DNA from 3 places in the Ramlibacter agri genome. Region 1 is predicted to be linked to each of the others. Evidence: predicted binding sites of a transcription regulator. Region 1 holds the regulator's gene; each other region holds the start of a gene.
What was found. Region 1 encodes sigma-54, which starts transcription at its own class of promoters, with help from an activator protein. Its sites were predicted from a motif close to TGGCANGNAANCTGCTTT; they were not measured.
Positions count from the first base shown of each region.

Region 2: a site for sigma-54 is predicted at 4,217-4,234, ahead of HHL11_RS02260 (ammonium transporter). Genes of this name have one in related genera too.
Region 3: a site for sigma-54 is predicted at 2,538-2,555, ahead of HHL11_RS21445 (transglutaminase family protein). Genes of this name have one in related genera too.

Region 1 covers NZ_JABBFX010000001.1:24,905-31,437, forward strand. The annotation lists gene HHL11_RS00170 (THUMP domain-containing protein) at 1-885, opposite strand, end outside; gene HHL11_RS00175 (RNA polymerase factor sigma-54) at 882-2,459, opposite strand; gene lptB (LPS export ABC transporter ATP-binding protein) at 2,482-3,276, opposite strand; gene lptA (lipopolysaccharide transport periplasmic protein LptA) at 3,276-3,905, opposite strand; gene HHL11_RS00190 (methyl-accepting chemotaxis protein) at 4,032-5,531, opposite strand; gene HHL11_RS00195 (type 2 periplasmic-binding domain-containing protein) at 5,550-5,948, opposite strand; gene HHL11_RS00200 (hypothetical protein) at 5,964-6,533, opposite strand, start outside.
Region 2 covers NZ_JABBFX010000001.1:444,707-451,239, forward strand. The annotation lists gene HHL11_RS02235 (KdsC family phosphatase) at 1-40, shown strand, start outside; gene lptC (LPS export ABC transporter periplasmic protein LptC) at 37-687, shown strand; gene HHL11_RS02245 (SDR family oxidoreductase) at 684-1,463, shown strand; gene HHL11_RS02250 (RNA recognition motif domain-containing protein) at 1,556-2,050, opposite strand; gene HHL11_RS02255 (RNA recognition motif domain-containing protein) at 2,300-2,725, opposite strand; gene HHL11_RS02260 (ammonium transporter) at 2,943-4,145, opposite strand; yybP-ykoY riboswitch at 4,273-4,453, shown strand; gene HHL11_RS02265 (TMEM165/GDT1 family protein) at 4,454-5,011, shown strand; gene metX (homoserine O-succinyltransferase MetX) at 5,124-6,296, shown strand; gene metW (methionine biosynthesis protein MetW) at 6,293-6,533, shown strand, end outside.
Region 3 covers NZ_JABBFX010000002.1:623,467-629,999, reverse strand. The annotation lists gene HHL11_RS21445 (transglutaminase family protein) at 1-2,525, opposite strand, end outside; gene HHL11_RS21440 (protein kinase domain-containing protein) at 2,774-4,375, shown strand; gene HHL11_RS21435 (serine/threonine-protein kinase) at 4,375-5,319, shown strand; gene HHL11_RS21430 (response regulator) at 5,306-6,190, shown strand; gene HHL11_RS21425 (response regulator) at 6,187-6,533, shown strand, end outside.

The sequences.
Region 1 (6,533 bases):
CATGCGCTGCAGCGCGTCGCCGCCGCGCAATTGCACTGCCTGCGCCACGCCCGCACGCTCGGCATTGCGCTGCGCGAAGTCGACCATGCGGAAGGCGACGTCGCTGCCGAAGACCGGCGCCGTCGGCGCGCGGCGCGCGGCCTGGGCTTCGGCCTTCAAGGCCTGCCAGTCGGCCGCCTTGTGCGGGCGCAGGCGCTCGAAGCCGAACCGACGCAGCGAACCCGGCGCGATGTTGCAGGCGATCTGCGCCGCTTCGATCGCGATCGTGCCGCTGCCGCAGCAGGGGTCGTACAGCGGCACGGTCGCGTCCCAGCCGCTCGCGGCCAGCATGGCGGCGGCCAGCGTCTCCTTCAGCGGGGCCTCGCCCTTGTCCTCGCGCCAGCCGCGCTTGAACAGCGGCTCGCCGGAGCTGTCGATGTACAGCGTCAGGCTCTCGGCCGCGAGGTGCCCGAACACGCGCACGGCCGGCCGCTGCGTGTCGACGTCGGGCCGCACGCCGCCGCGGTTGCGGAAGCGGTCGGCGACCGCGTCCTTGATGCGCAGCGCGGCGAAATTGAGGCTCTTCAGCGGGCTCTGGTGCGACGTCAGCTCGATCTTGAAGCTCTCGCGCGGCGTGAACCAGTCTTCCCAGGCGACGTTGCTGGCGGCTTCGTAGATGTCCTGTTCGGCGCGATAGGGCCCGTGCCACAGCTGCACCAGCACGCGCTGGGCGAGCCGGCTGTGCAGGTTGAGCTGCATCACCTCGGGCCAGCCGGCCACGAGCTGCACGCCGCCACGGGCCGTGCGCAGGTCGCGCGCGCGCGCGCCGCAGATGCGGGCGACTTCCTCGGCCAGATAGCCTTCCACCCCGCTGGCGCAGGGCAGGAATAAATTGAGAGCGTTCACAGTTCCTTGCGGAGGTTGGCCGGCGCGATGCGCAGCGCCTCGCGATACTTGGCGACGGTGCGGCGCGCGCACTCGATCCCCTGCTCCTTGAGCATCTCGGAGATCTGGCTGTCGGACAGCGGTTTCTTGGCGTTTTCGGCGGCGACGAACTGCTTGATCAGCGCGCGCACCGCGGTGCTGGACGCGTTGCCGCCGGTCTCGGTGCCCAGCGCCGAGCCGAAGAAGTACTTCAGCTCGAAGGTGCCGAAGGGCGTGGACATGTACTTGGCCGTGGTCACGCGCGAGATGGTGGACTCGTGCAGGCCCAGTTCATCGGCGATCTCGCGCAGCACCAGCGGCCGCATGGCGAGTTCGCCGTGCACGAAGAAGTTGTGCTGGCGCTCCACGATGGCGCTGGAGACGCGCAGGATGGTGTCGAAACGCTGCTGGATGTTCTTGATGAACCAGCGCGCCTCCTGCAGCCGCTGCTGCAGCGCCTGGTGGCCTTCGCCGCGGTGCGCCTTGAGCGCGCCGGCATAGACGTCGTGCACGCGCAGGCGCGGCACCACGTCGGGATTCAGCTGCACGCGGAAGCTGGCGCGCGAACTGCGGCCGGCCTTCGTCACCAGCACGTCGGGCACGATGATGTTGCGCTCGACGTCGACGAAGCGGCGCCCCGGCTTGGGCTCCAGCCGCGTGATCAGCGCGATGGCGCCCTTGACCCGGGGCTCGGTCTCGCCGGTCAGCTGCGCCAGGCGCTTGACGTCGCGCCGCGCCAGCAGGTCGATGGGCTGGCTGCACACGCGGATCGCGACCGGGTAGACCTCGTCGTCCGGCGCGTCCTGCTGCAGCGAGCGCAGCTGCAGCATCAGGCATTCGGCCAGGTTGCGCGCGCCCACGCCGGGCGGGTCCAGGCTTTGCAGCAGGCGCAGCGCCACCGTGAAGCGGTGCACCAGCTCTTCCTGCTGCTCGAGGTCTTGCGGCGCCAGGCTGGCGGCCAGGGCCTCCAGCGGCTCTTCCAGGTAGCCATCGTCGTTCAGCGACTCGACCAGGTAGCGCAGCGCCGCCCGGTCTTCCTCGCCCAGGCGCAAGGCCAGCGCCTGGCGATGCAGCCAGGATTGCAGCGACTCGTTGCCGCGCGCGAGCTCGGTGGCGTCGACGTCGTCGTCATCGCCCTGCGACTTGCGGGCCGGCGCCTCGCCGCCCCATTCGCCGTCGTCGGGCACGGTTTCGGTGCTGCCGTCGCCGTCCCAGTTCGGTTCGCTGCTGTCGCCGTCGGAGGCATCGCCGTCACTGTCCGAAGCGGAGCTGGCGCTGCTGTCGGAGGCGGAGCTGCTGCTGTCGTGGCCGTTGGCGGCCTGCGCCACCGGGTCGGATTCGTGTTCGTCGGCGGCCGGCCGCGTGTCGGCCTGGGCGACGCCGAACTCCTCCGGCCCTTCCTCGATGTTCACTTCGAGGAAGGGGTTGTCGTCCAGCATCTGCTGGATTTCCTGGCCGAGTTCCAGCGTGGACAGTTGCAGCAGGCGGATCGACTGTTGCAACTGGGGCGTCAGCGCCAGGTGCTGCGAGACGCGAAGGGAGAGGCCCTGCTTCATGGGTACTGCTTCGAAGCGGCCGTCACATTCGGAAGTGCTCGCCGAGGTACACCCGGCGGACGTCCGCGTTGTTCACGATTTCGGCGGGCGTGCCCTGCGCCAGCACGCGGCCCTCGCTGATGATGTAGGCGTGGTCGCAGATGCCCAGCGTCTCGCGCACGTTGTGGTCGGTGATGAGCACGCCGATGCCGCGCGACTTCAGGAAGCCGATGATGCGCTGGATCTCGATCACGGCGATCGGGTCGATGCCGGCGAAGGGTTCGTCCAGCAGGATGAAGCGCGGCTGCGTGGCCAGCGCGCGGGCGATCTCGACGCGGCGGCGTTCGCCGCCGGACAGCGCCAGCGCCGGCGAATCGCGCAGGTGGTCGACGCGCAGGTCCTGCAGCAGGTCGGTCAGGCGGCGCTCGATCTCGGCCGAGGGCAGCGACTTGCCGTCCGGGCCGCGCTGCAGTTCCAGCACGGCGCGCACGTTGTCCTGCACGTTCAGCTTGCGGAAGATCGACGCTTCCTGCGGCAGGTAGGACAGGCCCAGGCGCGAACGGCGGTGGATCGGCATGTCCTCCACCGGGCGGCCGTCGATGGAGATCTCGCCGCCGTCGGCCCGCACCAGGCCGACGATCATGTAGAACGAGGTGGTCTTGCCGGCGCCGTTGGGGCCCAGCAGGCCCACGACCTCGCCTTTTTCGACGGCCAGCGACACGTCCTGCACCACCTTGCGGCCGCCATAGGACTTGCGCAGGTGGCGCGCCTCCAGGCGGCTGGTTTCGGTCGCGGCCTGCGCGGGCGCTTCGCGCGACGCGAGTTCGGCGTCGCCCATCAACGCTTCTCCCCTCCCAGGGTGCTGCTCTGGCGCAGTTTGGTGGCCGGGGCGGCGGGCGCGGCCGGCGCGGATGCGCCCGGCTTGGGCCCGATGGTCGCGCGCACGCGGCCACCCGGGTTGGACGGGGTCGCCCCGCCGGGGTTGCCGTCCACGTTGAACTGCTCGGTGGTGTTGTTGTAGGTGATGACGGCGCCGGAGGTCTCGTCGCTGAGCTCGGTGCCGCGGTAGCGCCGCATCTCGGCGCGGCCGATGAATTTCACGCGGTCGGCCTTGCCGTCGTATTCGATGGTCTCGCCTTCGCCTTCGATCCACTCGTCGACGCCTTCGCGCTTCTGGCGGAAGAAGGCCCGCTGGCCCGGCGCGGCGGTCACCACGCCGAACTGGTAGCCCTCGGGGTCCTGTTTGACGTTGATCTTGGCCCCGCGAATGATGATGGTGCCCTTGGTCACCACCACGTTGCCGGTGAAGACGCTGGTCTGGTTCAGGTCGTCATAACGCAGCGCATCCGCCTCCACGTTCATGGGCTTGGTGCTGTCGGCCTTTTCCGCGCGGGCGGGAACGGCAGCGAGGGTCGACGCGATGGCCAGGGCCATCAGCAGGGCGCGCAGGACGTGGTTCTTGTTCATAAAGGCACGAAACTTGCTCCGCATTCTATCGGCAAGCCATGCCCCCGGCTCATGACGGGCTTACGGCCGGCGCGGCATGGCGCCACCCCGGAACAATTTCATGGGAAGCCGGCGCCAGGCGGCATCCTAGGCTGCCTGGGCCGCCCCGGGTTGCTCCATCGCAAAAGCGCCCACCGCCTCCACCAGCCGCGCCGATTGCTCGCGCAGCGCGTCGGCGGCCTCGCGGGCGTCGTCCACCAGGGCCGCATTGCGGCGGGTGACGGCGTTCAGCGCGGTCACGGCGCGGTTCACCTGGTCGATCCCGCTGTTCTGCTGCTGGCTGGTGGCGGCGATGTCCGCCATGATGGCCGTGACGTCGCGCACGCTGGCCAGGATCTGCTCCATGGTCTGGCCGGCGTGGCCCACCAGCTCGCTGCCGGCGCGGATCTGCTGCACCGAGTCGTCGATCAGGGCCTTGATCTGCCGCGCCGAACTGGCGCTGCGCTGCGCCAGGCTGCGCACCTCGCTGGCCACCACCGCGAAGCCGCGGCCCTGGTCGCCGGCGCGGGCCGCCTCCACCGCGGCATTCAAGGCCAGGATGTTGGTCTGGAAGGCAATGCCGTCGATGAGGGCGATGATTTCCACGATGTTGCGCGAGGACCGGTCGATGGCGTTCATGCGCTGCACCACCTGCCCCACGACCTCGCCGCCTTTCACCGCGACGTCGGAAGCCGACTTCGCCAGCGCGTTGGCGCGCTGCGCGTTGCCGGCGTTGGCCAGCACGGTCTGGGTGAGCTCGCCCATGGCCAGCGCCGTTGCCTCCAGCGAGCTCGCCTGTTCGGCGGTGCGCGCCGACAGTTCGGCGTTGCCGTCGGCGATCTGGTCGGAAGCCCGCGAGATCAGGTCGGAGCCGGCCCGCACGCGCGTGACGATGGCGATCAGCGAATCGTTCATCTCCCGCAGCGCCGCCTGCAGCTCGCCGATGCCGTCGTAGCGCCGCCCGGGCGCGACGATCTGCGACAGGTCGCCCGAGGCCACGCGCTTGGCGGTGGTCACGGCCCAGGCGACCGGCACCGTGATGCGGGCGACCATCTGCCGCACCATGAAACCCAGCAGCACCAGCGTGAGCGCCGCGATGGTGCCGAGGATGCGGTTCTTCTGGCGGGCGGCCTGGGCGTCCTCGCGCACCAGGCCCGCCAGGTGCTGCTCGCTGTCCTCGGCCAGCTGCTTCAGGGCGGCGTCGGCCTGGTTGATGTCGGCGCGCGCGGCCAGCAGTGTTTCCAGCGTGTTGCGCTGCTGCAGCGCGCTGCTGATCTTCGCCAGCTGCGCCAGCGTCGCTTTCAATTGTGGGCCGGGCGCCGCTTCGTCGACGGCCTGGGCTTCCTGCCGCGCGGCGTCCAGGGCCTTCAGGGCCGGCTGCGACAGCTTGCCGGAGTCGACGGCATCGGTGACGCCGTTGAGGAACTCGCGGTAGCTGGAGATGGCCTGGTTGCTGGCGCGGTAGCGGCCCAGGTCGCGGTTCACGCGCTCCGGCAGGTCGCTCACCGACAGCAGCTGGAACAGCAGCAGGCCTACCAGCGGCGTCACGGCGACGCAGAACTGCACGTACATCCGCTGCTTGATCTTCAACCGGGCGAGTGACCACATGCCGCACCCCCAGCGCGCTCAGTAGTGCGCGATGACTTTCAGGTCCTTGGGCGGCGCCGAGACATAGCCGATGGCGCCGGGATTGGATTTGACGGCCGCCAGCACCTCGGCGTCGCCCGTCTTCACCGTGGGCGCGTTCAGGCCGTCGCGGAAGCCCTTCTTGATCCAGATGGAGCTGTACTTGGCTCCATCCATCTTCAAGGCCTTTTCCAGGAAGTCCCTCTGCAGCGCCGCGTTGTCCAGCGGCACGATGCGCGTGCCGTTGGCCAGCTGCTTGTCGCCCAGGTAGATGTCGCGGATGTCGTCCTCGCCCAGGCCCAGCGAGGGGTTCGCGACCAGGTAGACGTCGGCGGCCGGCGACTGCGCGGCCATCAGGAAGGCCGTCGCGGCGACGGCCAGGAAGCGGATCGGTCTCATGCGCGGCCCTCCTTCCTAGAAGCGCACGGCGAACTGCACGCGGCCGCCGTGGCTGCGCTGCGGGCCGCTGGCGAGTTCCTCGCGGAACTGGTTCAACTCCAGCTTGATCGCGGAGTTCGCATCGAGGTTGTAGCGCAGTCCGAGCACGCCGCCCAGGTAGGACCGGCCGCTGTCCTGCGCGGCGAAGTAGTTGTCCGACTGGTCGAGTGCCGTCTTCTCCCAGCGCGCGTACGGCGTCCAGGGTCCCACGTGGTAGCCGGCCTGCACGAAGCCGGCCCAGCTGCCGTGGGTGCCGGTGCCGCCGGACAGGTCCTTGTCGCGGAAGCGGTAGTACTCGCTGATGATTTCCCAGCGGTCGGTGTCGTACACGGCCAGGCCGCCGAACATGTTCACCTGCGTGGTGCTGGTGGCGATGCCGCTGGTGTCGTAGGCGGACACCTTCTGCGAGAAGGCATGCAGGCCCAGCATCAGGCCGTCGAGGTTGCCGCCGAAGGCGTAGCGGATGTTGCCTCCCACCAGCTTGTTGCCGTTGTCGTCGGCCGCTGCGTTGAGGTCCAGCGTGTTGTCGATGATGCGATCGCCGTT
Region 2 (6,533 bases), 420 kb from region 1:
CTCGGGCCAGTACGCGCGCCTGCTGGAGGACTACCGGTGACGCCGCTGCGCGGCTTCGCCCGCGCCGTCGACCGCCTCACCATCTACCTGCCCGTCATCCTGATGGGCCTGCTGGCGCTGGGCACCTACTGGCTGGCGCGCAACACGCCCACGAGTGGCGCGGCCCCGGTGCAGGAGGCGCCCACGCACGACCCGGACTATTTCCTGCGCGGCTTCTCGGTGAAGTCCTTCGACCCCAACGGCCGGCTGAAGACCGAGATCCGCGGCACCGAAGCTCGTCACTTCCCCGACAACGACACGCTGGAGATCGACCAGCCGCGCATGCGCAGCTTCAGCGAGACGGGCGCGCTGACCACCGGCACGGCCGATCGCGCGCTCAGCAACTCGGATGGGTCCGAGGTGCAGCTGTTCGGCAATGCGATCGTCACGCGCCAGAGCAACGACGCCAAGGGCAATGCCCAGCCCAAGCTGGAGATCCGCAGCGATTTCCTGCACATCTTCGGCAACACCGAGAAGGTCCGCACCAACAAGCCGGTGGTGCTGACCCGTGGTGACGACCGCTTCGCGGGCGATTCGCTGGACTACGACAACCTCGACCGCGTGCTGGAACTGCACGGGCGCGTGCACGGCGTCATCCAGCCGCAGCCCGCGAGTCCGGGCGCCACTGCGCCGGCGAAGGCCCCATGAGCGCGGGACCGCTGGTCTTCATCACGGGCGCGTCCAGTGGCATCGGCCAGGCGCTGGCCTGGCGCTACCACCAGGCCGGCTGGCGGCTGGCGCTGGTGGCGCGGCGGACGGCGGAGATCGAGGCCTGGGCGCGCGGGGCGGGCATCCCGGCGGAGCGCTGGCGCGTGTACGGCGCTGACGTCGCGGACAGCGCCAGCATCATCGGCGCCGCCGAGGCCTGCATCGCCGCGCAGGGTTTGCCGGACACGGTGATCGCCAACGCGGGCATCAGCGTCGGCATCGACACCGCGGAGCGCGAAGACCTGGCCGTGCTGGCGCGCACCTTCGCCACCAACAACATCGGCCTGGCCGCCACCTTCCACCCTTTCGTGAAAGCGATGCGCGCGCGCGGCAGCGGCCGCCTGGTGGGCATCGCCAGCGTTGCCGGCATCCGCGGGCTGCCGGGGCACGGCGCCTACTGTTCCAGCAAGGCGGGGGTCATCAGCTACTGCGAGAGCCTGCGCGGCGAGCTGCGAGGCAGCGGCGTGAAGGTGGTGACCATTGCGCCGGGCTACGTCGATACGCCGCTGACGCAGAAGAACCGCTACGGCATGCCCTTCCTGATGCAGCCGCAGGATTTTGCCGAGCGCGCCTTCCGCGCGGTCGAGGCGGGCGTGAGCTACCGCGTGATCCCCTGGCAGATGGGTGTGGTGGCGAAGCTGATGCGCCTGTTGCCCAACGCCCTGTTCGACCGGCTGCTCGTGGGCCGCGCCCGCAAGCCCCGGCAAGCGCAGTAGCCGACAAAAAAAGCTCCCCGCGGGGAGCTTTTTTGTTGGGGCTGTCGGCCCGCAGGCTGGGTTGCGCGCAGCGCACCCCAGCGAAGCGTCACTCAGTAGCTGCCGCCACCGCCGCCGCCATAACCGCCGCCACCGCCGGAGCGGCCACCGCCACCGCCGCCGCGCGGGCCGGCGCCGTACGGGCTGCGGAAGCCGCCGTCCTGGCCGCCACCACCGCCACCGGAGCGGCCACCGCCGCCGCCATAGCCGCCACCGCCGGAGCGGCCACCGCCGCCACCGCCACCGTAACCGCCGCCACCACCACCGCCGCCGCTGCCGCCGAAGCCGCGCGGACGCTGCTCCATCGGGCGCGCTTCGTTGACCACGACGCTGCGGCCGCCGAGCGACTGGCCGTTCATGCCGGTAATGGCGGCCTGCGCTTCGGCGTCGCTCGCCATTTCGACGAAGCCGAAGCCCTTGGAGCGGCCGGTTTCGCGCTCCATCATGACCTTGGCACTCGTGACCTGGCCGAACTGGCTGAACGTCTGTTCGAGATCGCTGTCGCGTACTTGGTAGGGCAGGTTGCCTACGTACAGTTTGTTGCCCATCAACGGGACTCCTGGTAAGACATAACGGACTTGTTCGCGATGGAGTCCCGAAAACGCATTCGACCTACGGAAGCGAAAGGCAACTTTTCACCGCAACCCGCGTGTAAAGCTTGATCACGCTGGGCCATTATTAAGCAGATCACCACATGGCACGCAAGAGGCGAAGCGCGCGGTGCTGCGAAAAAACAAAAGGGCCCTGAGGCCCTTTGTTTGCATTTTCCGGGAAATTCGTTCGAATTTCCGGAGCAATCAGTAGCGGTCGCGGCCGCCACCACCGTAGCCGCCGCCGCCGCCGCCGCCGTCGCCACGGCCACCGCCGTAACCACCGCCGCCGCCTTCACGCCGGCCACCACCGTAGCCGCCGCCGCCGCCGAAACCACCACCACCACCGCCGCCGCCGGCGCCACCGAAGCCGCGGGGACGCTGCTCCATCGGGCGGGCTTCGTTGACCACCAGCGCACGGCCGCTGTGCATCTGGCCGCTCATGCCCTGGATGGCGGCTTGCGCCTCAGCGGGGCTGCCCATTTCGACAAAGCCGAAACCCTTGGAACGACCGGTGTCGCGCTCCATCATGACACGGGCGCTGGTGACGGTACCGAACTGGCTGAAAGCCTGCTCGAGGTCGCTATCGCGGAAAGAGTAGGGAAGGTTCCCCACGTAAAGTTTGTTGCCCATTACGGGACTCCTGGATCAAGAAACGCGGAAAGCGATGGAGTCCGCAAGACGCAATCAACGAACCACGCGAGACCGACAAACACCGCAAACAATGGTACGCACCTGCGCACCACTACCCTGGATTATGCGACGAGAACGCAAATCGTTGCACTAGGGCTGCCCCGGATGCTTCATTCGGATGAGGCATTTAGGCGTCCGCGCCACTGTCTGGGCCCCGTCACCAGCTCGCTTCGCGTTCCGGCGTGGCCCCGATCCGGTGGATCGACAGGTCCGCGCCCTGGAATTCCTGCTCCGGCGACAGCCGCAGGCCCAGCACCTTTTTCAGGGTGCCGTAGACGATGAAGCCGCCCACCAGCGCCCAGGCCACGCCCAGCAGGCTGCCGAATACCTGGGCCAGGAAGGACACGCCGCCCAGCCCGCCCAGCGCCTTGCTGCCGAAAATGCCCGCCGCCAGGCCGCCCCAGAGGCCGCACAGGCCATGGAGGGGCCAGACGCCCAGGACGTCGTCGATCTTCCAGCGGTTCTGGGTCAGCGTGAACATGACGACGAAGATGGCGCCGGCGGCGCCCCCCGTGATGAACGCCCCCACCGGGTGCATCAGGTCGCTGCCCGCGCACACGGCCACCAGGCCGGCCAGCGGCCCGTTGTGGACGAAGCCGGGGTCGTTGCGGCCCAGGGCCAGCGCCGCCAGGGTGCCCCCCACCATGGCCATCAGCGAATTCACGGCCACCAGGCCGGAAACCTTGTCGATGGACTGCGCGCTCATGACGTTGAAGCCGAACCAGCCCACGGTGAGGATCCAGGCGCCCAGCGCCAGGAAGGGGATGTTGGACGGCGGGTGGGCCGACATCGCGCCGTCCTTGCGGTAGCGGTTGCTGCGCGCGCCCAGCAGCAGCACGGCGGGCAGCGCCAGCCAGCCGCCGACGGCGTGGACCACGATGGAGCCGGCGAAGTCGTGGAATTCGGCGCCGGTCACGGACCGGATCCAGGCCTGGATGCCGAAGCGCTGGTTCCAGGCCACGCCCTCGAACAACGGATAGACCACGCCGACGATGACGGCCGTGGCGATCAGCTGCGGGCCGAAGCGGGCGCGTTCCGCAATCCCGCCCGAAATGATCGCCGGGATGGCCGCGGCGAAGGTCAGCAGGAAGAAGAAGCGCACCAGCCCGAAGCCGTGCTGCGCGACTAGCTGGTCGGCGCTGACCAGGAAGCTGGTGCCATAGGCCACCGCGTAGCCGACCAGGAAGTAGGCGACGGTGGAAACCGAGAGGTCGCTGAGGATCTTGACCAGGGCGTTGACCTGGTTCTTCTTGCGGACGGTACCGAGTTCGAGAAAGGCGAAACCGGAGTGCATCGCCAGGACCAGGATGGCGCCCAGCAGGATGAACAGGACGTCCGAGCCCTGTTTTAGTGCTTCCATAAAACCTCTTTGGATGGAAATGCTGTGTTTTGGTGCGTTCTTGGCCGTTGGTCGGCTTCTTGCACCAATGGCAAGCAATAAGTGCGCCAGAAGTGTGCAGGCTTCCGCTCAGCTTCGGGTTAGAATGCGGGCTGTCATTGGGGAGTAGCCTCCGTCCTTCTGCGACGGCCCTGCGTCAACAGACTTGGAACCCCGGTTCCATGGCGCAGGCGGACCTTTCGGTTTGGCGAGACCTTTGGCTGCGCAGCCTCCGTTTCAGGCCGGGGAAGCTGTGCGGTCATTGCGTGCTCGAACCGGCCGGAGTTCCCATGGAAGCCTTCCTCGTCTCCACCGGTATCGTCGCCCTCGCCGAAATGGGCGACAAGACGCAGCTGCTGTCGCTGGTTCTCGCCACCAAGTTCCGCCGTCCCTGGCCCATCGTTGCGGGCATCTTCGTTTCGACGCTCGTCAACCACGGCCTGGCCGGCGCGGTCGGCGCCTGGGTCACCCAGATGCTGGGCCCGGACATGCTGCGCTGGGTGCTGGGCGGCTCCTTCATCGCCATGGCGATCTGGATGCTGATCCCCGACAAGCTGGACGAAGACGAAGCCGAGACCAAGCCGCGCTTCGGCGTGTTCGGCGCGACCGTCATCGCCTTCTTCCTGGCCGAGATGGGCGACAAGACGCAGGTGGCCACCGTCATGCTGGCCGCGCGCTTCGACGCCTGGGCCAGCGTGGTCGCCGGCACGACGCTGGGCATGATGCTGGCCAACGTGCCGGTCGTGTTCTTCGGCGAGGCCATCACCCGCAAGGTGCCCATCAAGGTGGTGCACTCCATCGGGGCAGTGGTGTTCCTCGTGCTGGGCGTGTTGGCGCTCATTCACTAGCCGCTATACTGTTTCCACAGCGCCGATTTGCCTCGCTTGCGGGCGCTCAATAAATGCCGCTAAAGTCCGCCCGAACCCGGGCCGCTTCAGCGGCGCCGGGTTTTTCTTTTCCATGACGCTCATCGCCCATCCCCAGGCCATGCAGTTCGACGCGCCGCTCCCGCTGCAAAGCGGCGCGCAGATCCGCGGCTACTCGCTGGCCTACGAGACCTACGGCACGCTCAATGCCGACCGCAGCAACGCGGTCCTGATCTGCCATGCCCTGAACGCCTCGCACCACGTGGCCGGCGTGTACCCCGGGCAGGAGCGCAGCGAAGGCTGGTGGGACACCATGATCGGCCCCGGCAAGCCGGTGGACACCGACCGCTTCTTCGTCATCGGCGTCAACAACCTCGGCTCCTGCTTCGGCAGCACCGGGCCCATGCACGTGAACCCGGACACCGGCCGCGTCTACGGCGCCGACTTCCCGGTGGTCACGGTGGAAGACTGGGTGAACGCGCAGGCGCGCCTGCTCGATGGCCTGGGCATCGAGCAGCTGGCCGCCGTGATGGGCGGCAGCCTGGGCGGCATGCAGGCGCTGTCCTGGACCCTGCAGTACCCGCAGCGCTTGCGGCATGCGGTGGTGGTGGCGAGCGCGCCCAACCTCACGGCGGAGAACATCGCCTTCAACGAGGTGGCGCGGCGCGCCATCGTCACCGACCCCGATTTCCACGGCGGCAACTTCTACGAGCACGGCGTGGTGCCCAAGCGCGGCCTGCGCATCGCGCGCATGGTGGGCCACATCACCTACCTGTCGGACGACGTGATGAACGAGAAGTTCGGCCGGCAACTCCGCAACGGCCTGCTCGCGTACACGACGCAGGACATCGAGTTCCAGATCGAGAGCTACCTGCGCTACCAGGGCGACAAGTTCAGCGACTACTTCGACGCCAACACCTACCTGTTGATCACGCGCGCGCTGGACTACTTCGACCCGGCGATCCGCACCGAAGGCAACCTGACCAAAGCGCTGGCCGCCGCGCGCGCCAAGTTCCTGCTGGTGAGCTTCACTACGGACTGGCGCTTCTCGCCGGGGCGCAGCCGCGAGATGGTCAAGGCGCTGCTGGACAACCACCGCGACGTCAGCTACGCCGAGATCGACGCGCCGCACGGCCACGACGCCTTCCTGCTGGAGGACCCGCAGTACCTGGCGGTGGTGCGGGCCTACTTCGAGCGCATCGCCAGCGAGCCGGCGATGACCGACGCGCCGGTGGTGCGCGACCTGCCCGCGGGAGCCGTCCTGTGACCGATCGCGCCACCCTCAAGATCATTGCGGACCTGGTGCCGCAGGGCTCGCGCGTGCTGGACCTGGGCTGCGGCGACGGCGCCCTGCTCGACTTCCTGCAGCGGGAGCGTGGCTGCAGCGGCTACGGCATCGAGATCGCCGACGAGAACGTGCTGGCCTGCGTCAAGCGCGGCGTCAACGTGATCCAGCTGAACCTGGACCAGGGCCTGAAGATCTTCGAGGACGACAGCTTCGACG
Region 3 (6,533 bases), on a different contig from region 1:
AGCATCCGGTCCACCAGCCAGGGCGGCATCCTGTCGCCGTGCAGCTCGCGGTTGCGCTCGATCTCCTTCAGCGCGATCTCCAGCTCGTACAGCTGGTCGTTGCGCGCCTCGTCCACCCGCGGCGCCTGGCTGGTCGGGCCGATGAACAGGCCGCTGAACAGGTAGGACAGGCTGGGGTGGTTGTGCCAGTACACCAGCAGGCTCGCCAGCAGCTCCGGCTTGCGCAGGAAGGGCGAGTCGGCCGGCGTGGCGCCGCCCAGCACGAAGTGGTTGCCGCCACCGGTGCCGGTGTGGCGGCCGTCGGTCATGAACTTCTCGGCGGAGAGCCGGGTTTCGAAGGCGGCGTCGTACAGGAACTCGGTGTGCTGCACCAGCTCGCCCCAGTCGTGCGCCGGGTGGATGTTGACCTCGATGACGCCCGGGTCGGGCGTCACCTGCAGCAGCTTCAGGCGCGCATCGCGCGGCGGCGGGTAGCCTTCCAGCACGATCTGCACGCCCTGGCCTTCGGCCGTCGCTTCCACCGCGGTGAGCAGCTCCAGGTAGTCCTCCAGCTTGGCCAGTGGCGGCATGAAGACGTAGAGCATGCCGCTCTTGCCGCCGTGCTGGCTTTCCGCCTTGGGGCCGTTGGCCCGCTGCGGGTCGCGCGCCTCGACGCACAGCGCGGTGCGGGTGGTCCAGGGCGCCGACTCCTGGCGCTGCGGCATGCGCTCGATGCCGGTGCTGTTCGGGCGGGTGCCGGAAGCGGCGCCGCGGTCCTGGAACTGGCGCGGGGCTTCGCTCGCAGGCGTGGTTGCGAACTGCCCGCGCAGCGCTTCATGCGCAGGCAAGGGCGGCACCGCCGCCATCGGGTCGCGCGGGACCACGAACGGGTAGTCGGCCGGCGTGACCCACGGCAGGCTGTCCAGGGGCAACCGGTAGCCCATGGGCGAATCGCCGGGGAGCAGGTACATGCGGTCGTCGCGGAAGAACCAGGGCCCGGTGGTCCAGGGTGCGCCCCGCAGCGCGGGATTCTCGCGCTCGGCCGGCTGCAGCGGCAGCGCGTAGCCAATCGGGGTGTCGAGCTTCTGCCCGAACACGCGGCGCAGGCGCACGCGCTCCTGTTCGTCGTCCAGCCGCGACTCGAAAGGGTCGACGTTCACCGGCAGCTTGCGCTCGCGCCAGAGGTAGTAGAAGGCGTCCTCGTAGCCGGGCTGCACGTACTTGTCGGTGACGCCCAGCCGGCCGGCCAGCCCGCGGATGAAGCGCTGCGCGTCTTCGGCTTCGTAGCGCGCCGGCACGCGTTCGTCGGCGAACAGCTGCGGGTTCTTCCACACCGGCTGGCCATCGGCACGCCAGCAGATCGACAGGGCCCAGCGCGGGAGCTGCTCGCCCGGGTACCACTTGCCCTGGCCGAAATGCAGGAAGCCGCCGTCGGCGTACTCGGCGCGCAGCTTGTGCACCAGTTCGGTGGCGTAGCCCCGCTTGGTGGGGCCGAGGGCGTCGGTGTTCCATTCCGGGGCGTCGCGGTTTTCCACGGCGACGAAAGTGGGCTCGCCGCCCATGGTCAGGCGCACGTCGCCGGCCTGCAGCTGGCGGTCGACCGCTTCGCCCAGGGCCAGCACCTCGGTCCACTGCTCCTCGGTGTAGGGCTTGGTGACGCGCGGCGACTCGTGGATGCGCGTCACCTGCATGTGGTGGCTGAATTCCACTTCGGCGTCGTCGACCAGGCCCTCGATGGGCGCGGCGCCCGAGGGCTGCGGCGTGCAGGCGAGCGGGATGTGGCCTTCGCCGGCCAGCAGGCCGGAAGTGGGATCCAGGCCAATCCAGCCGGCGCCGGGCAGGTAGACCTCGCACCAGGCGTGCAGGTCGGTGAAATCCACCTCGGTGCCGCTGGGTCCGTCCAGCGCCTTCACGTCCGGCTTCAGCTGGATCAGGTAGCCGGAAACGAAGCGCGCGGCCAAGCCCAGGCGGCGCAGCAGCTGCACCAGCAGCCAGCCCGAGTCGCGGCAGGAGCCGCTGGCCAGCTCCAGCGTCAGCTCCGGCGCCTGCACGCCGGGCTCCATGCGGATCAGGTACTTCACGTCCTGCTGCAGTTGCTGGTTCAGGGCGACCAGGAAGTCGATGGTGGCGCGCGGCCGGCGATCGATCTTCTCCAGGTAGGCCTTCACGCGCGGCGTCAGCGGCTCCGCTGCGAGGTAGGGCGCGAGCTCCTGCGCCACCAGCGGTTCGTACTCGAAAGGGAACTTCTCGGCCTTGGGTTCCAGGAAGAAATCGAACGGGTTGTAGACCGCCATTTCGACCACCAGGTCCACGGTCACCTTGAACTCGGTGGTCTTTTCGGGAAACACCAGCCGCGCCTGGAAGTTGGCGAACGGGTCCTGCTGCCAGTTGATGAAGTGCCTGGCGGGCTCCACGCGCAGCGAATACGAGACGACCTTGCTGCGGCAGTGCGGGGCCGGGCGCAGGCGCACCACCTGCGGGCCCAGGGCCACCGGCCGGTCGTACTTGTAGTGCGTGACGTGGTTCAGGGCGGCGTGGATGGACATGGCCGGACCATCGTAGCAATTGGCAAGCCAGGGCTGGTGTGACTGCAGATGTTGCAAGCCTCCGCGGACCGGGGTCGCTTGGGCGCTACACCCCCGTCAGCTAGCGCACCGTTCGGGCGTCCAGCCGCGCCTCTGGTCCCGCATGGTGTTGCTTGTATGCTGCTCGGCCTTTAGGGTAAGGGCTTACGTGAAAAAGTTTGCGTTGAGTTGCTTGTAACCATTTGCGTCTTCCGGTAGCCTGTAACCAAATGCGACAACCCGTAGAAGCACGCCCCTCAGCCGAAGCGCCCATGGCGCCGCCGCGGCTCGGCGACTTCCAGCCGTCGACGGAACTCGCCATGGACACGTCGGCCGAAGGCCTGGTCGTGGCGACTTTCCTGTATGCCCGGATGCACCAGTTCAGCGCCGTCTGCCAGGCCCTGAATGCCGAAGATGCAGCTGCGTTCGTCACCGAAGTCCGCCGGATGCTGACCGATGCCGTCACCAAGCTCGGTGGCGAGGTCGCCCAGCGCCGCCCCGATTCCATCCTCGCCGTCTTCAGCAACAAGCCCGACGACAAGAAACCCAACCATGCCCAGCGCGGCCTGCACGCCGCGATCCTGGCGGTGCACGAGGCCGTCCAGCTGGCCCAGGGCATGGCCTCGCGGCCCCAGTTCTCCCATGTGCCGGTGCCAACCCTGGCGGTCGGCGTGCACCTGGGCGCCGCCGAAGTCTCCCGCCGCAAGAAGGAAAGCGGCATGGTGCAGGCCTTCGGCGAGGCGGTGGAAGTCGCCCGCCTGCTGGAGGTGACCGCCACCGACCTGGGCTGGAGCGTCGCCACCTCGTCCGGCACCCGGCTGGCCGCTGCGGGTCGCGCCGAGGGCGGCCGCATCGGCTCGGTCGCGCTGCCGGACGACAGCTTCATCGACGTGGTGGAAATCACCGGCCTGGTGCCCCGCAAGGGCTCGCAGACGCCGCCTCGGGTCTTCGACATGCTGCGCGAATCGCTCGCCGCCAACCACCAGACGCGCAAGCGCGCCGCCGCCGCGCCTGCCCCGGGCACCGGCCCGGGCGGCCACTTCCTGATCGAGGGCTACCGCGTCCTGCGCAAGATCGGCGAGGGCGGCATGGCCTCCATCTTCCTCGCGCAGGCCGCCGATGGCGGCCCGCCGCAGGTGCTGAAGGTGATGCGCCTGGACCGCGCGGTGGAAGCCGACGGCCTGCAGCGCTTCATCCAGGAATTCGCGCTGCTCGCGCAGGTGCACCACCCGAACGTGGCGCGCATCTTCAAGCAGGACTTCTCCATCGCGCATGCCTACATCGCGATGGAGTATTTCCCTTTGGGCGACCTGCGCCAGCGCATGAAGGCCGGCCCCATCCCGCCGGCCACCGCGCTGCAGTACATCAAGCAGACGGCGGCCGGACTGGACGCCATCCACCAGGTGGGCATCGTCCACCGCGACCTCAAGCCGGACAACCTCATGCTGCGCCAGGACGGCACGCTGGCCCTCGCCGATTTCGGCGTGGCCAAGCAGGTGTCCATGAAGATCACCGATACGGGAGACGGCGACATCGTCGGCACGCCTTACTACTTGAGCCCGGAGCAGGCCCTCGGCCAACCGGTCGACGCCCGCTGCGACATGTACAGCCTGGGCGTGCTCGCTTACGAGCTGCTCACCGGCCGCAAGCCCTACCACGCGAGTTCCGCGCAGGAGCTGCTGCATCAGCACATCTCCGCGCCGGTGCCGATGCTGCCCGCGGACCACGCGCACCTGCAGCACGTGCTGGAGGGCCTGATGGCCAAGGACCGCAACCAGCGCTACCCGGACGCCGGCACCCTGCTGGCCGACCTGGCGCAGATGGGATTGTGATGCACGGCAGTCCTTCCAGTTTCGCAGCGCTCGAGTCCGGCCAGGACTGGGGCCTGGCCTCCGCGCCGCAGGGCAGCGGCACCGAGCTCACCGGCCTGGGCGGCAGCGTGCTGCTGTCCCTGGCCGGCTACCGCCTGCTGCGCCGCATCGGCGAAGGCCGCCGCTCCGTCGTCTGGCTGGCCCAGGACGAGCAGAGCAAGTCCGAAGTCGCGCTGAAGGTGGGCGAGCGCGCGCTGGCCGCTTCCTTCGCCCGCGAGTACGACGTCGCGCGCCAGCTCTCGCATCCCAACATCGTGCAGGTCATCGAGCACGGCTGCGCCGGCAACGTGGCTTTCCTCGCCATGGAGCACGTTGCGGGCGGTTCGCTCGCCGCCTGCACCGGCCAGGTGCTGGAACCTGCGCTGGCGGTGCACGTGGCCTGCGAGGCCGCGAGCGCCGTGGCGCAACTGCACGCCGCGGGTCTGGTGCACCGCGACGTCAAGCCCGCCAACTTCCTGCTGCGCGGCGAAGAGGCGCTGGTGCTGGCCGATTTCGGCCTGGCCAGCGCCATCGACGCGCAGCACGCCGCCCGCCCCGGCGCGCTGTACGGCACGCCGCGCTACGTGGCCCCGGAGCAGCTGCAGAGTGCGCCGGCGCGGCCGGCCGCGGACGTCTACAGCCTCGGCGTGATGTTGTACGAAATGCTCTGCGGCAAGGCGCCCTTCACCGGCGCGACGCTGGTCGAGGTGCTGGCCCAGCACCTGGTGGCGGCGCCGCCCGCGCTGCCCGAGCGCCTGGCCTGGCTGCAGCCGCTGGTCGACGCGATGCTCGCCAAGGATCCGGCGTGCCGCCTGCCCGATGCGGGCGCGGTGCTGCAGGCCCTTGGCGCCCTCGGATTCCCGGATTCCCCCCGACCGGCCGCAGCCGGAATGAGATCGGCAAGAGGTTCCCTTGACGCTCAATGAACAGTACCTGGTCGACGTGATCGGCTTCAACGCCGTGGAGCGTTCGATGCTTGCCAGCATCTTCGCGCTGGCAGCGCGGCGCGACCCCGGATTCGTGCAGTACGACCCTGCCACCACCGCCAGCGGCTCCGCCGACATCTACCTGGTCGATGCCGACAACGCCGAGGCGCTCAACGAGTTCCGCATGCTGTCCAAGCGGGCCAACCTGCCGGCCGTGCTGGTCGGCGCGGCGCCGGACGACCTGGGCTTCCCGGTGCTGGCGCGGCCGCTGCAGTGGGCGCGCCTGCTGCAAGCGCTGGAAGAAGTGGTGACCACCACCGGCAGCGGCGCGAGGCGCAAGGACGACGAGGGCACGTTGCCGCTCGGCCTGAGCGTGCCGGGCCTGGCCCGCACGAACACCAACTCCGGCCACTCACGCCCGATGGTGGACCCCGCCGAAGCCGCCGCGGCGAAGAAGCGCGCGCTGGGCGACACCGTGCTGGTCGTCGACGACAACGCCACCGTGCGCATGTTCATGAAGGCGAAACTCGCGCCCTTCAACTTCGAGGTCGACTTCGCCGAGACCGGCGAGGAGGCCGTGGGCCTGACCGGCACGCGCGAATACGCCTGCGTGTTCCTGGACGTGGTGCTGCCCGGCATCGACGGCTACCAGGTCTGCAAGCTGATCAAGGCCAACAAGCAGGCGATCAAGAAGACCGCGGTGGTGATGCTCACCAGCCGCAGCTCGCCGTTCGACAAGCTGCGCGGCTCGCTGGCGGGCTGCGACGAATACCTGACCAAGCCTCTCGACGAGGACCGGCTGCTGGAAGTCATCGCGAAGTTCCTGCCTTCCAGCCGCAAGCGCGACAAATCCCGGAGCAAACAACAATGAGCAAATCGATTCTCGTCGTGGACGACACGCGCTCCATGCGCGCGATGGTCGCCGCCGTGCTGGAGGGCGCGGGCTACGAAGTGGCGCAGGCCGGCGACGGCGTGGAGGCGCTGGAGCTGGCGCGCGCGCGCGTGTTCGACCTGGTCGTCACCGACCACAACATGCCGCGCATGGACGGCGTGACCCTGGTGCGCGAACTGCGCGCGCTGCCGAACTACGACCCCGTGGCGCTGATCGTGCTGTCCACCGAGGCGGGCCCGGAGCTGAAGCAGAAGGGCCGCGAAGCCGGCGCCACCGGCTGGATGGCCAAGCCCTTCGACCCGCAGCGCATGCTGGACATCGT